DNA from 3 places in the Rhizobium sp. BK512 genome. Region 1 is predicted to be linked to each of the others. Evidence: predicted binding sites of a transcription regulator. Region 1 holds the regulator's gene; each other region holds the start of a gene.

Region 1 (3,278 bases):
GGAGTAAGTAGAAACGCTGTTATCGGCAAGGTTCACCGGCTCAGTCTTCCCGGTCGCGCCAAGGCCGGCGGAACCGCAACCACGGCGCGTGCGCCCAAGCGCAACACCTCTGCTCCCCGCGCCCCGAACTATGCATCTCGCATCGCCACCCGCACCGTGACGCGCCAGCAGGGCGCAACGATGCTGAAGGAAGAGATCGAGATCGAAACGGTCGAGGAAATGGAATACGTGCCGGCCAAAAACGTGGTCGTGCCTATTTCACGTCGCCTCGGCCTGACGGAACTGACGGAGCGCACCTGCAAGTGGCCGGTCGGCGATCCGCTGAAGGACGATTTCTACTTCTGCGGCTGCGACTCCCCGGATTCATCGCCCTATTGCAACTACCACCAGCGTCTCGCCTATCAGCCGGTGAGCGAACGCCGTAAGGCTGTCCGGGTCGCCTGAGCAGCGATCTTGCAACAGACGCAATGTATCATCACCCCTCCTCGCCTGGCGCGGAGGGGTGATTTTTTAGCCGGCACAGGAACGCCGGAAAACGGCTCCTGACCGCGATCTGCGGAAGGCCGATCTCTGCCGGCATCCACCCTGCCTGACAATGCGAGCTTATGTGGCCAAGACCATCGATGCGTTTCAGCCCCAAGGCTGGCATGGACCGGTGGTCATGGCGCTGTAGCGCGATTTTCTGATACAGATGCGGTATTCTGGTGGAGTAGCACGGCGCAAATAGTCGCTTGGGGGGTGCCAATGGAGATCGATCCAAAGCGGATGACAATGGGGTTCGTCGGGGCGGGCACGATTACCGAGGCTGTCGTCACCGGATTGGGCAAGACGGCGTTTCGCGACACACCCATCGCGCTGTCACCTCGCAACGCAGGCGTCGCCTCCCGCCTCGCGGCGGCAAACGGGAATGTGTCTATCGCTCTGGGCAACCAGGATGTTCTCGACCGCTCCGATCTCGTATTTTTGGCAGTGAGGCCGCAAATTGCCGAGGAGGTCATCCGCTCGCTCCGATTTCGGCCGGGCCACCATGTCATCAGCTTTGTCGCGGCCACGCCAATGGATCAACTGCTGGCGTGGATCGATCGGCCGGTTCGCCTGAGCCTGGCAATTCCACTTCCGTTCGTCGCAGATCTCCAGGGGGCGACTGCGATCTACCCGCCCGACGAGGTCTCCCACACACTCTTTTCGGCGCTCGGAACGGCGATCCAGGTTGAAGACAAGCAGGAGTTCGAACTTCTCGCGGTGGCGAGCTGCCTGATGGCCAGCTATTTCGGCATCCTGGACGCGACGTCGACCTGGCTGCAGAGCAAGGGGCTCTCGGGAACGGCTGGCGACGCCTACCTCCGTCAATTGTTTTCCGGCCTCGCCCATGCTGCCCGTTCAAAACCTGTCGCGAGTTTCGATGAACTCATCGGCGAGCATTCGACCAAGGGCGGATTGAACGAACAGGTGCTCGAAGACTTTCGTGCGTTTGGCGGCACTGCGGCTCTGCAAAAGGCTCTTGATCGAATTCTTGTGCGCATCCGTCTGTAAAAAGCAGATCCTTTCGAGGTTCGCTTTCGGCGCCTGGTGTCGGCTTTCGTAAGGAGCTAGGGGCGCCAGATAGACAAACGGGCCGCCCGGCAAGCGAGCGACCCGTCTGGACCTCCGATCACTCGGATTAAGCTTAAGCTTCCATGGAATATCCCGCGCCGCGCACGGTGCGGATGACATCCTGCATGTTGGAGAAATTCAGCGCCTTGCGCAGGCGGCCGACATGGACGTCGACGGTGCGCTCGTCCACGTAGATATCATGGCCCCAGACGCCGTCGAGAAGCTGCGAGCGGGAGAAGACGCGGCCCGGCGAGGACATCAGGAATTCCAGCAGGCGGAATTCGGTCGGGCCGAGGCGGACTTCGCGGCTCTTGCGATGGACGCGGTGCGTTTCGCGATCGAGCTCGATATCACCACATTTCAGAACGGTGGAGAGCACCTCGGGACGGGCGCGTCGGAGCATCGCCTTGACGCGGGCGACGAGTTCCGGCGTCGAGAAGGGCTTGACGACATAGTCGTCCGCGCCGGTCGAAAGACCGCGAACGCGCTCGCTCTCTTCGCCGCGCGCCGTCAGCATGATGATCGGCAGGCGCTCGGTTTCCGGCCGCATGCGCAGCCGGCGGCAGAGCTCGATGCCGGAAACGCCCGGCAGCATCCAGTCAAGGATGAGCAGGTCCGGCGTGCGCTCCTGAAGCCGGATTTCGGCTTCGTCGCCACGAAGGATCGTATCCACCTCGAAACCTTCGGCTTCAAGGTTGTAGCGGAGAAGCACGCTCAGCGCCTCTTCATCTTCAACAACTGCAACTCTTGGGATCATGCGTGTCAGTCTCCTAATGCATGATCCTTAAACCGGGGGTGATTTAAGCAAGGGACCATGCAAGAACTCGGAATTGGCTGCGACCCTGCGCGCCCCCGACGGGGCGCGCACGCAATCGGCAGGTCCGGATTACTCCGTGACCGCACCAACGGTATTGGAGCTGTCGTCCTTCGGACGCTCGCCTTCCGGCTGGGCGCCGGTTGCCATGTAGTAGATCGTCTCGGCGATGTTGGTCGCGTGGTCGCCGATGCGCTCGATGTTCTTGGCGCAGAAGAGAAGATGCGTGCAGCTCGTGATGTTGCGCGGATCTTCCATCATGTAGGTGAGGAGTTCGCGGAACAGCGAGGTGTACATCGCGTCGATCTCGTCGTCGCGCTCGCGGATGGACTTGGCCTTGTCGGCCGAGCGATTGGTGTAGACGTCGAGCACTTCCTTGAGCTGGACCAGCGCCAGTTCGGAGAGATGCTCGAGACCGCGGGCGAGCTTGCGCGGAACGCCGGTGCTCTGCACCGCTATGACGCGCTTTGCCGTGTTCTTGCCGAGATCGCCGACGCGCTCGAGGTCGGCGGCGATGCGGATCGAACCCATGATCTCGCGAAGGTCGGAGGCCATCGGCTGGCGACGGGCGATCGTGACGATCGCCTTGTCGTTGATCTCGCGTTCAGCGTGATCGAGGATCACGTCGTCGGAAATGACCTTCTGAGCGAGTGCGGTGTCACCGTTGACCAGCGCGCGAACTGCGTCGGCGCCCATCTGTTCGGCAAGACCACCCATCTCGGAAATGCGCCGGGACAGGAACTTCAGATCGTCGTCATAGGCGGAAAAAATATGTGTCGATGCCATGGGGCTTTGTCCTCGAAAATCGGGAAGGCTTCACATTGCCAAAATCAGCCAAACCGGCCCATGATATAGTCCTGGGTGCGCGGAT
Region 2 (3,278 bases), on a different contig from region 1:
AAACGTGCGAGGTCAATGTCCGCACCGCTGCGGGCCTCGAGTTCCATGTCGTGCAGCACGACGATGTTGATCGCGCCGTCGGCGGCCGGAACTTCGATATCGAAGGTACGTTCGCTCAGGACGTTGAAGCCGAGGTTTTCGAGGAGAGGCACGCGGCGCGACAGCGGCAGCTGCTCTCCGCTATGGAAGATCTTCAGCGACAGGATGCGGCCGCGTTCGTCGTCCTGGCGATAGTAGAATTCGATGCGGATCGGCTCGCCGGCGGCGCATGCGGTGATGTCGGGCAGATCGCCGACCGCTTCATCCGGCGTGAAGGCTTCCTGGAAGGCGTTGCTGACGCCGAGCTTCGGCGCCTTGGGGCCGGCGAGCATCTCGAAACGGCTGTCCCAGCGCGCGGTGATCTGGCGGATCGTCTCCTCGAGCTTGGCCTGATGGATGCGCGGCGTCTTGCCACCCGAGCGGCCGATGATGAAGTGAACGCGTGCGACACCGCCTTCTGGAAAGGCCGGATAGTAGGCGGAAACGCGGCCATCATAGACAGTCTTCAGATAAGTGCCGATGCGCTCTCGCACGATCGAGTCATATTCCTCTCGCGGCACGAAGACGATGACGGAGACGAAGCGGTCGAAATGGTCGATGCGCGGCAGCACGCGTACGCGCGGGCGGTCGGCGAGATCGTTGATCTGCTCGGCGAAGGTCGCAAGCAGCGGGGTATCGATCTGGAAGAGATCATCGCGGGGGTAGGATTCCAGTGTATTGTCGAGCATGCGGCCGGAATGGCTCATCGGGTCGAAGCCGAAATGCTCCTTCACCTTCTCGATCTTGGAGCGCAGCAGCGGAATTTCAGATGCCGAGGAGGTGTAGGCAGTCGAGGTGAAGAGGCCGACAATGCGCAACTCGCCTGTCACATTCCCCTGGGAGTCGAAGCGCTTGACGCCGACATAGTCCATATAGGCGCGGCGATGGACTATGGATTTCACATTGGCCTTGGTGACGATCAGGAAGTCTGGACCGTCGAGGAATGCGAGGATTTCCGGCGTGGTCGTCACGGCGTCCTTGCCGGTGCGCAGCACGAGAACTTCGGGATTGGAGAGAATGCCGAGACCCGTTCCCTTGTCGCGTTCGACATTCGCATCCGGGCCTTTGCCGGAATAAACGTAGTCGCGCATACCGAGGAAAGTGAAGTTCTCGTCGCGCAGCCAGGTCAGGAAGGCGATCGCTTCGTCGCGGTCGACCTTCTTGCGGCTGGCGCTGTAGTTCGAGAGCTCTGAAATGACCTCATCGACGCGGGCGAGCATTGGCTTCCAATCGGAAACGGCAAGTTCCACCTGCTCGAGCACTGCCTTGATCCGCTTGATCAGGTCGGCGGCCTGGGAGGGGCTGAGCGGCGAAACGTGAAGCTGGATGTGGCTAACGCGCTTAGCCGGGTCGCTCGCTACATCAGCGGAATAGAGTTCCGGGGCCTTGCCGTCCTCCAGGATCAGGATCGGATGAACTGCCATGCAGATGTCGCGATAAGTGCTGGTCACCTCGCCCATGACGGATTCGTACAGGAAGGGCTTGTTGTGATCCGTCACCGAAAGGATGGAGACTGCGATGCCATCGGGGGTGACATCGGCGACCGTGTCGATGCTGACACGCGGTGTCTTGCCGCTCCAGGCGGCGATTTCGGCTGCCGAGTGTACGGCGGAAAGCGCAAGCATTTCCGGCGTGTAGAGTTCGAGATCGTCGCCGCTTGCGCGGCCGAAGAGGATTTCGGGATCGAGATGCGGCTCACCGGTCGCGGCTGCGATCTTGCGCGCGCTCTCGATCTGCTTTTCCCGTTTCGGATTGTTTCTGGCGGCCATGGATCATCCCCCCGATTGTTTTGATGTGGGCAAGTTAGCAGAAGGTTCTTCGAAAGAATCTCTAAAAGAGGGCCTCGAAAAGTCGTTTTCGTGCTTTTTTGGCTATGCTTACGAGAGATTTCGAAAGTTTTTGGGTCGTTTCATGCCGACGGACGGTAAAATCACTTTATCCGGCTTTTCCGTCCCGCCGCACATTTCCACGCTCGCATGAAGAATGGTTGACAGCGCCTCGTCAAAAAGATCATCAACGGCAGTCGAAATTCGGAACCGGATGCCATGTCGGAAAACGCAGCGGGCGCAGTCATCGTCATCTCCAGCCATGTCGTGCGCGGGTCGGTCGGAAACCGTGCCGCGGTCTTCGCGCTGGAAACGCTCGGCCACCAGGTTTGGGCGCTACCGACGATCGTGTTGCCCTGGCATCCAGGCCATGGCCGTTCGACACGGCTTACTTTCGCCGAGGCTGATTTCGAAGCCGCGATCGATGATCTCATCCGCGCGCCGTGGATCGGCGAGGTCAAGGCCGTCCTGTCGGGCTATTTCGGAAACGCGGCCCAAGCCCGTTCCGTCGCGAAGCTCGTTGCGTCGTTGCGCGAGAGGAATCCGGAACTGCTCTATGTCTGCGATCCGGTCATGGGCGATCTCGGTGGCCTCTACGTGCCCGAAGCTACAGCCGAGGCGATCCGTGATCACCTGATACCACTTGCTTCGCTCGCCACGCCCAACCGATACGAACTTGCCTGGCTGTCGGGCGCCGCCCTCGATGACAACAACGCGGTCATGGAGGCCGCCCTTTCGCTCGGTCCCTCGCGCATGCTGGTCACATCGGCGGTGCCGATGATGGCGGGCGGCACGGGCAATCTCTATCTCTCCGGTAAGCATGCTCTGCTTGCAGAACATCGTGTCGTCGAGAACGCGCCCAACGGCCTCGGAGATCTGCTGGCCGCTCTTTTCCTCTCTCGTCTGCTCTCGGGGATGGAGGATGAGAAGGCGCTGCAGCTGGCGACCGCCAGCGTGTTCGAAGTGCTGGCGCGCGCCGTCAAGCGCGGCAGTAACGAACTGATGCTGGCAAGCGATGCCTCCAGCCTCTTGACGCCCATGGCGATGGTGCAGATGCGTCATCTCTTCCACCCTGCGCAACGGCGGAAAAAATAGGGCTGATGCTTTTGCAGCGCAGCAGTTGATCTTGGCTCGCTCGCGCGCTAATCCAAGAGCATGACGAGATTTCCCAACTCCCTCCTGGACGGTTATCGCAACTTCATGAGTGGGCGCTATGCCGATGCCCGCGACAGGTATCGGCAACTTGCGGAAAATGGGCAAAGTCCGACAACGCTCATGATTGCCTGTTCCGACTCCCGCGCGGCGCCCGAACTGATCTTCGATGCCGGGCCAGGTGAACTCTTCGTCATCCGTAACGTCGCCAACCTGGTGCCG
Region 3 (3,278 bases), on a different contig from region 1:
GAGGTCGGCAAGCCAGCCCGACGAGCCAGAGGAGCGCGCGACGCCGGCAAGCAGGCTTCGAACTGTGTCCTGCACAGTCTTGTTGTCGAGATCGCCCGGCTCGATGACAGGCTTGTTGCCGAGCGCGCTTGAAAGCATGGCGAGATAGGCGCTGGCGCCGGAATTCGACTGGGTGGCCGATGTCATCAGGAATTGCAGCGATCCGCTGTTCACCGCTGTCAGGATATCCTTCATGAAGACATCCTTGCCGACCCAACCGAGCTGCTCGGCCTTCGACTTGCGCACGCCAAGGATGACGGGTGTCTGTGCCACCGATGTCAGGTCCTTGACCCTGCGTTTGGCATCGAACATGTCGACCCAGACGCTGGAGGCCGGCCACACGGCATCCTGTTCCACGCCTTGATCGCTTTGCAGCGCAAGGCCGATATCGAGCGTCCCCTCATATTTGAAGGAGCAGGTCGCGTGCTTCTCCTTGCAGAATTCCTCGACGATCGGCTGCAGGATGGTGTTTTCCGAGCCGGAAACGATGGAAAAATTCGGGCCGCTGGTGAAAGCATCGCAGCCTGCCAGTGCCACCAGGCCGGACAGGGTGAGCGCGGACACGAGTGATCGGATAATGATTTTGCCGCTCACGCCTGGGTCATCGCCTTTTTGAGGTCGATTGTCAGCTGTTCCATCTGCTGCTCGGCCTGTGCACGCTTCTTGCGCCCCTCTTCCTGCACGCGCAGTACGCCAGTGACGGTATCGATCAGATCCTGATTGGCCTTGGCAAGTGTATCCATATCGACAATGCCGCGCTGCGACTGCTGCTCGATGGCGATCGCCTGATCCTTCATCATTTCAGAAGCCTGGCGGATCATGTCATTGGTGGCGTCGGTCACCGTCTTCTGCAGGTCCAGGGCCGATTTCTGCCGTGTGAGCCCCAGAAGGATCACCATCTTCTGCTTCCAGGCAGGAACCGTCAGCGCCGAGGTCGCCTGCAGGTTCTCGATCAGCGTCTCGTCGCCGGCCTGGACGATGCGGATCTGCGGAAGCTGCTGAATGCCGAGCTGGCGTGCCTGCTGCAGATAGAAGATGCGCTTTTCAAGCCGGTCGAGCGCCTGGACACTGTCCTGATAGGTCTGGGCTTCCAGCATGCCGCCGCCGGGGCTGGAGGATGCGGCATCGGCCGCGCTCTTCAGCTTCGGTAGCTCGATCAATCGAAACTGCTCGGCGAAATTCTTGCCCGCCTGGACATAGGCATCGAGCTTCACGATCGACTGCATCGTCTCTTCATGCAGGTCGTCGAGCAGGGCGATGTCGCGACGCAGCGTATCCTTGTGGCGGTCGAGCTCCAGGCCGATACGGTCAATCTGGCCGGCGACATCCTCGAACTCCTCCTTGAAGCGCTCGAGACGCGCCTTGGCGGAGAGGAACACGCGGCTCAGGAAACCCCTGTCCTTGATCGACGCGGGATCAAGGCTCTTCGATTTCAGGATGATGTCGGTCAAAAGCTTTCCGACCTCGCCAAGATCCTTATTGCGCACCTCGCGCAGGATCCTGTCGGCATAGTCACTGACGGCTTGCTGCGCGCGGTCGCCGTAAACGGAGATGCCGGCACGGTCCGCAATGCGGATAGTGTCCGTAATCCGGGCGACTTCCCGGGGGTCGGCGGCGATCGCCGGCAGGGGAGCATTCTGGACAGTCGCGAGATCGGTATCGGCCATTCGGGTCGTCTTTCTCGGCTTGCGGCGCAATTGGTGTTACGAATTGTGACCCCATAATCGGAGCAAATGGGTCAAACGCCATGCAGGACCGGAAAGGCAGATTTCCGCAAAGACCGGCCCGCGGCGACTCATCTGCGGGACGACAGTTTAGCTGTACTAGAAATACTGTTTTATGACAGGCGCTTACGTCGGCGCAAAAGCCGTCTTACTGGCAGGCAGGCGCAGCCTTCTTGTCGAGCAGCTCGAGCTTGGCGAGCTTGCCGGTCAGGACGAAGTCTCCATAATCCATCGTCAGATCCCGGGTGATGCCGTTCTCATAGAGCTTGAACGACATGCGGTAGACCGGCAGCGTATCGGATTTGGCATTCTCGTTAAAATAGGAGATCGTCACCGGCCAGAACGAAGACTTGGCAAACTCGCCGGCATTGTCGGCATCGGCCTCGTCCGCAGCCGGAGTTTCCTGCTTGCCCACGATCGTCGTCGTTACCAGGGATTTGTCGCCGTCGTCAGAGCCGTCGAAAACGCGCGCCTCGAAGAAACGCTTGCCGTCCTTGGCGTTCTGGATGACGTCGAGCATGTGCTCGGTCGGAAAACGGCTTTCCGCGAGCTGCAGTTCACGGCTTGCCGGCTGCTTGAGATCGACCTTCACACCCTCCGGCTTGTCTTCGGCCGCACCGTTGACTTCCTTGTCGAGCTGATCGTCGGTGAAGGACTTGGTGTCGAAAGTGAACTTGCCGTCCTTCAGGCTTTCAAAGGTTTTGGTCTGCTGATCGCTGACGCGCACGTTGTCGCCGGTGTCGATCTGGGTGACGAAGCGGAAGTTGGTGGTGAAGCCTTCGCAGTAATTGCCGTCGAACTCATAGACCATGCGGCCATACATGGAAGCGATGCCCGAGCGTTCCGAAGCATCCTTCAGTTCCAGGTCGTAGACGGCGCGGTGAGCGACAAGCCCGGTCGCGATCGCAGCGCTCGTCGCCGGCGCGGCCGCCGAAACATTGGCGGAGACGCTTGCGAGAAGAAGAGCGGCAAGTGACGATCGGAACATTCATTAACTCCTGTTGGACTCGTCCGCGATGTTATAAGAACCGTTTCGGCCAAATCGAGGCGGCCAAGTCGAGGCTCGAAACTGTCACATTAAAGATTCTAGTCTTGATGCATAATTTTTGAAGAATTGACAACAAAAGCGGAGACGAAAATGTCCGATCAAATCGCAACGCGTCTCTCGGAAATGGGGATAACCCTGCCCGAAGCTGCCGCACCCGCCGCCAATTATGTCCCCTATGTCATCAGCGGCAATCTGCTCACCATCTCCGGCCAGCTGCCGCTTGAAGGCGGCAAGGTGGCCGTGTCGGGCCATCTCGGCAAGAATGTCGATGTCGCCACCGGCCAGCGCGCGGCAGAGCTTTGCGCCATCAATATTCTCGCTCAGGCAAAGGCGGCTCTCGGCGGCGACCTCGGCCGCATCCGCCGCGTCATCAAGCTCAACGGCTTCGTTGCCTCGACGCCTGATTTCATCGAACAGCACCTTGTCATCAACGGTGCTTCGAACCTGATTGCCAACGTACTTGGCGA

What was found. The regulator PhoB, encoded in region 1, activates phosphate uptake and scavenging genes when phosphate is short. The targets are predictions, from matches to a motif close to TGTCATNNANCTGTCAT.
Positions count from the first base shown of each region.
Region 2: the regulator PhoB is predicted to act here: its motif matches at 2,055-2,071, upstream of FHX06_RS23830 (NAD-glutamate dehydrogenase).
Region 3: the regulator PhoB is predicted to act here: its motif matches at 1,868-1,884, upstream of FHX06_RS09870 (toxic anion resistance protein).

Region 1 covers NZ_JACIAS010000004.1:495,581-498,858, reverse strand. Annotated here, with positions in the region: gene FHX06_RS17630 (GcrA family cell cycle regulator) at 1-444, shown strand, start outside; gene FHX06_RS17625 (pyrroline-5-carboxylate reductase) at 745-1,533, shown strand; gene phoB (phosphate regulon transcriptional regulator PhoB) at 1,667-2,350, opposite strand; gene phoU (phosphate signaling complex protein PhoU) at 2,480-3,193, opposite strand; gene pstB (phosphate ABC transporter ATP-binding protein PstB) at 3,238-3,278, opposite strand, start outside.
Region 2 covers NZ_JACIAS010000007.1:91,402-94,679, forward strand. Annotated here, with positions in the region: gene FHX06_RS23830 (NAD-glutamate dehydrogenase) at 1-1,847, opposite strand, end outside; gene pdxY (pyridoxal kinase PdxY) at 2,124-2,999, shown strand; gene FHX06_RS23840 (carbonic anhydrase) at 3,060-3,278, shown strand, end outside.
Region 3 covers NZ_JACIAS010000002.1:802,916-806,193, forward strand. Annotated here, with positions in the region: gene FHX06_RS09865 (VWA domain-containing protein) at 1-615, opposite strand, end outside; gene FHX06_RS09870 (toxic anion resistance protein) at 630-1,706, opposite strand; gene FHX06_RS09875 (cell envelope integrity EipB family protein) at 1,912-2,751, opposite strand; gene FHX06_RS09880 (RidA family protein) at 2,902-3,278, shown strand, end outside.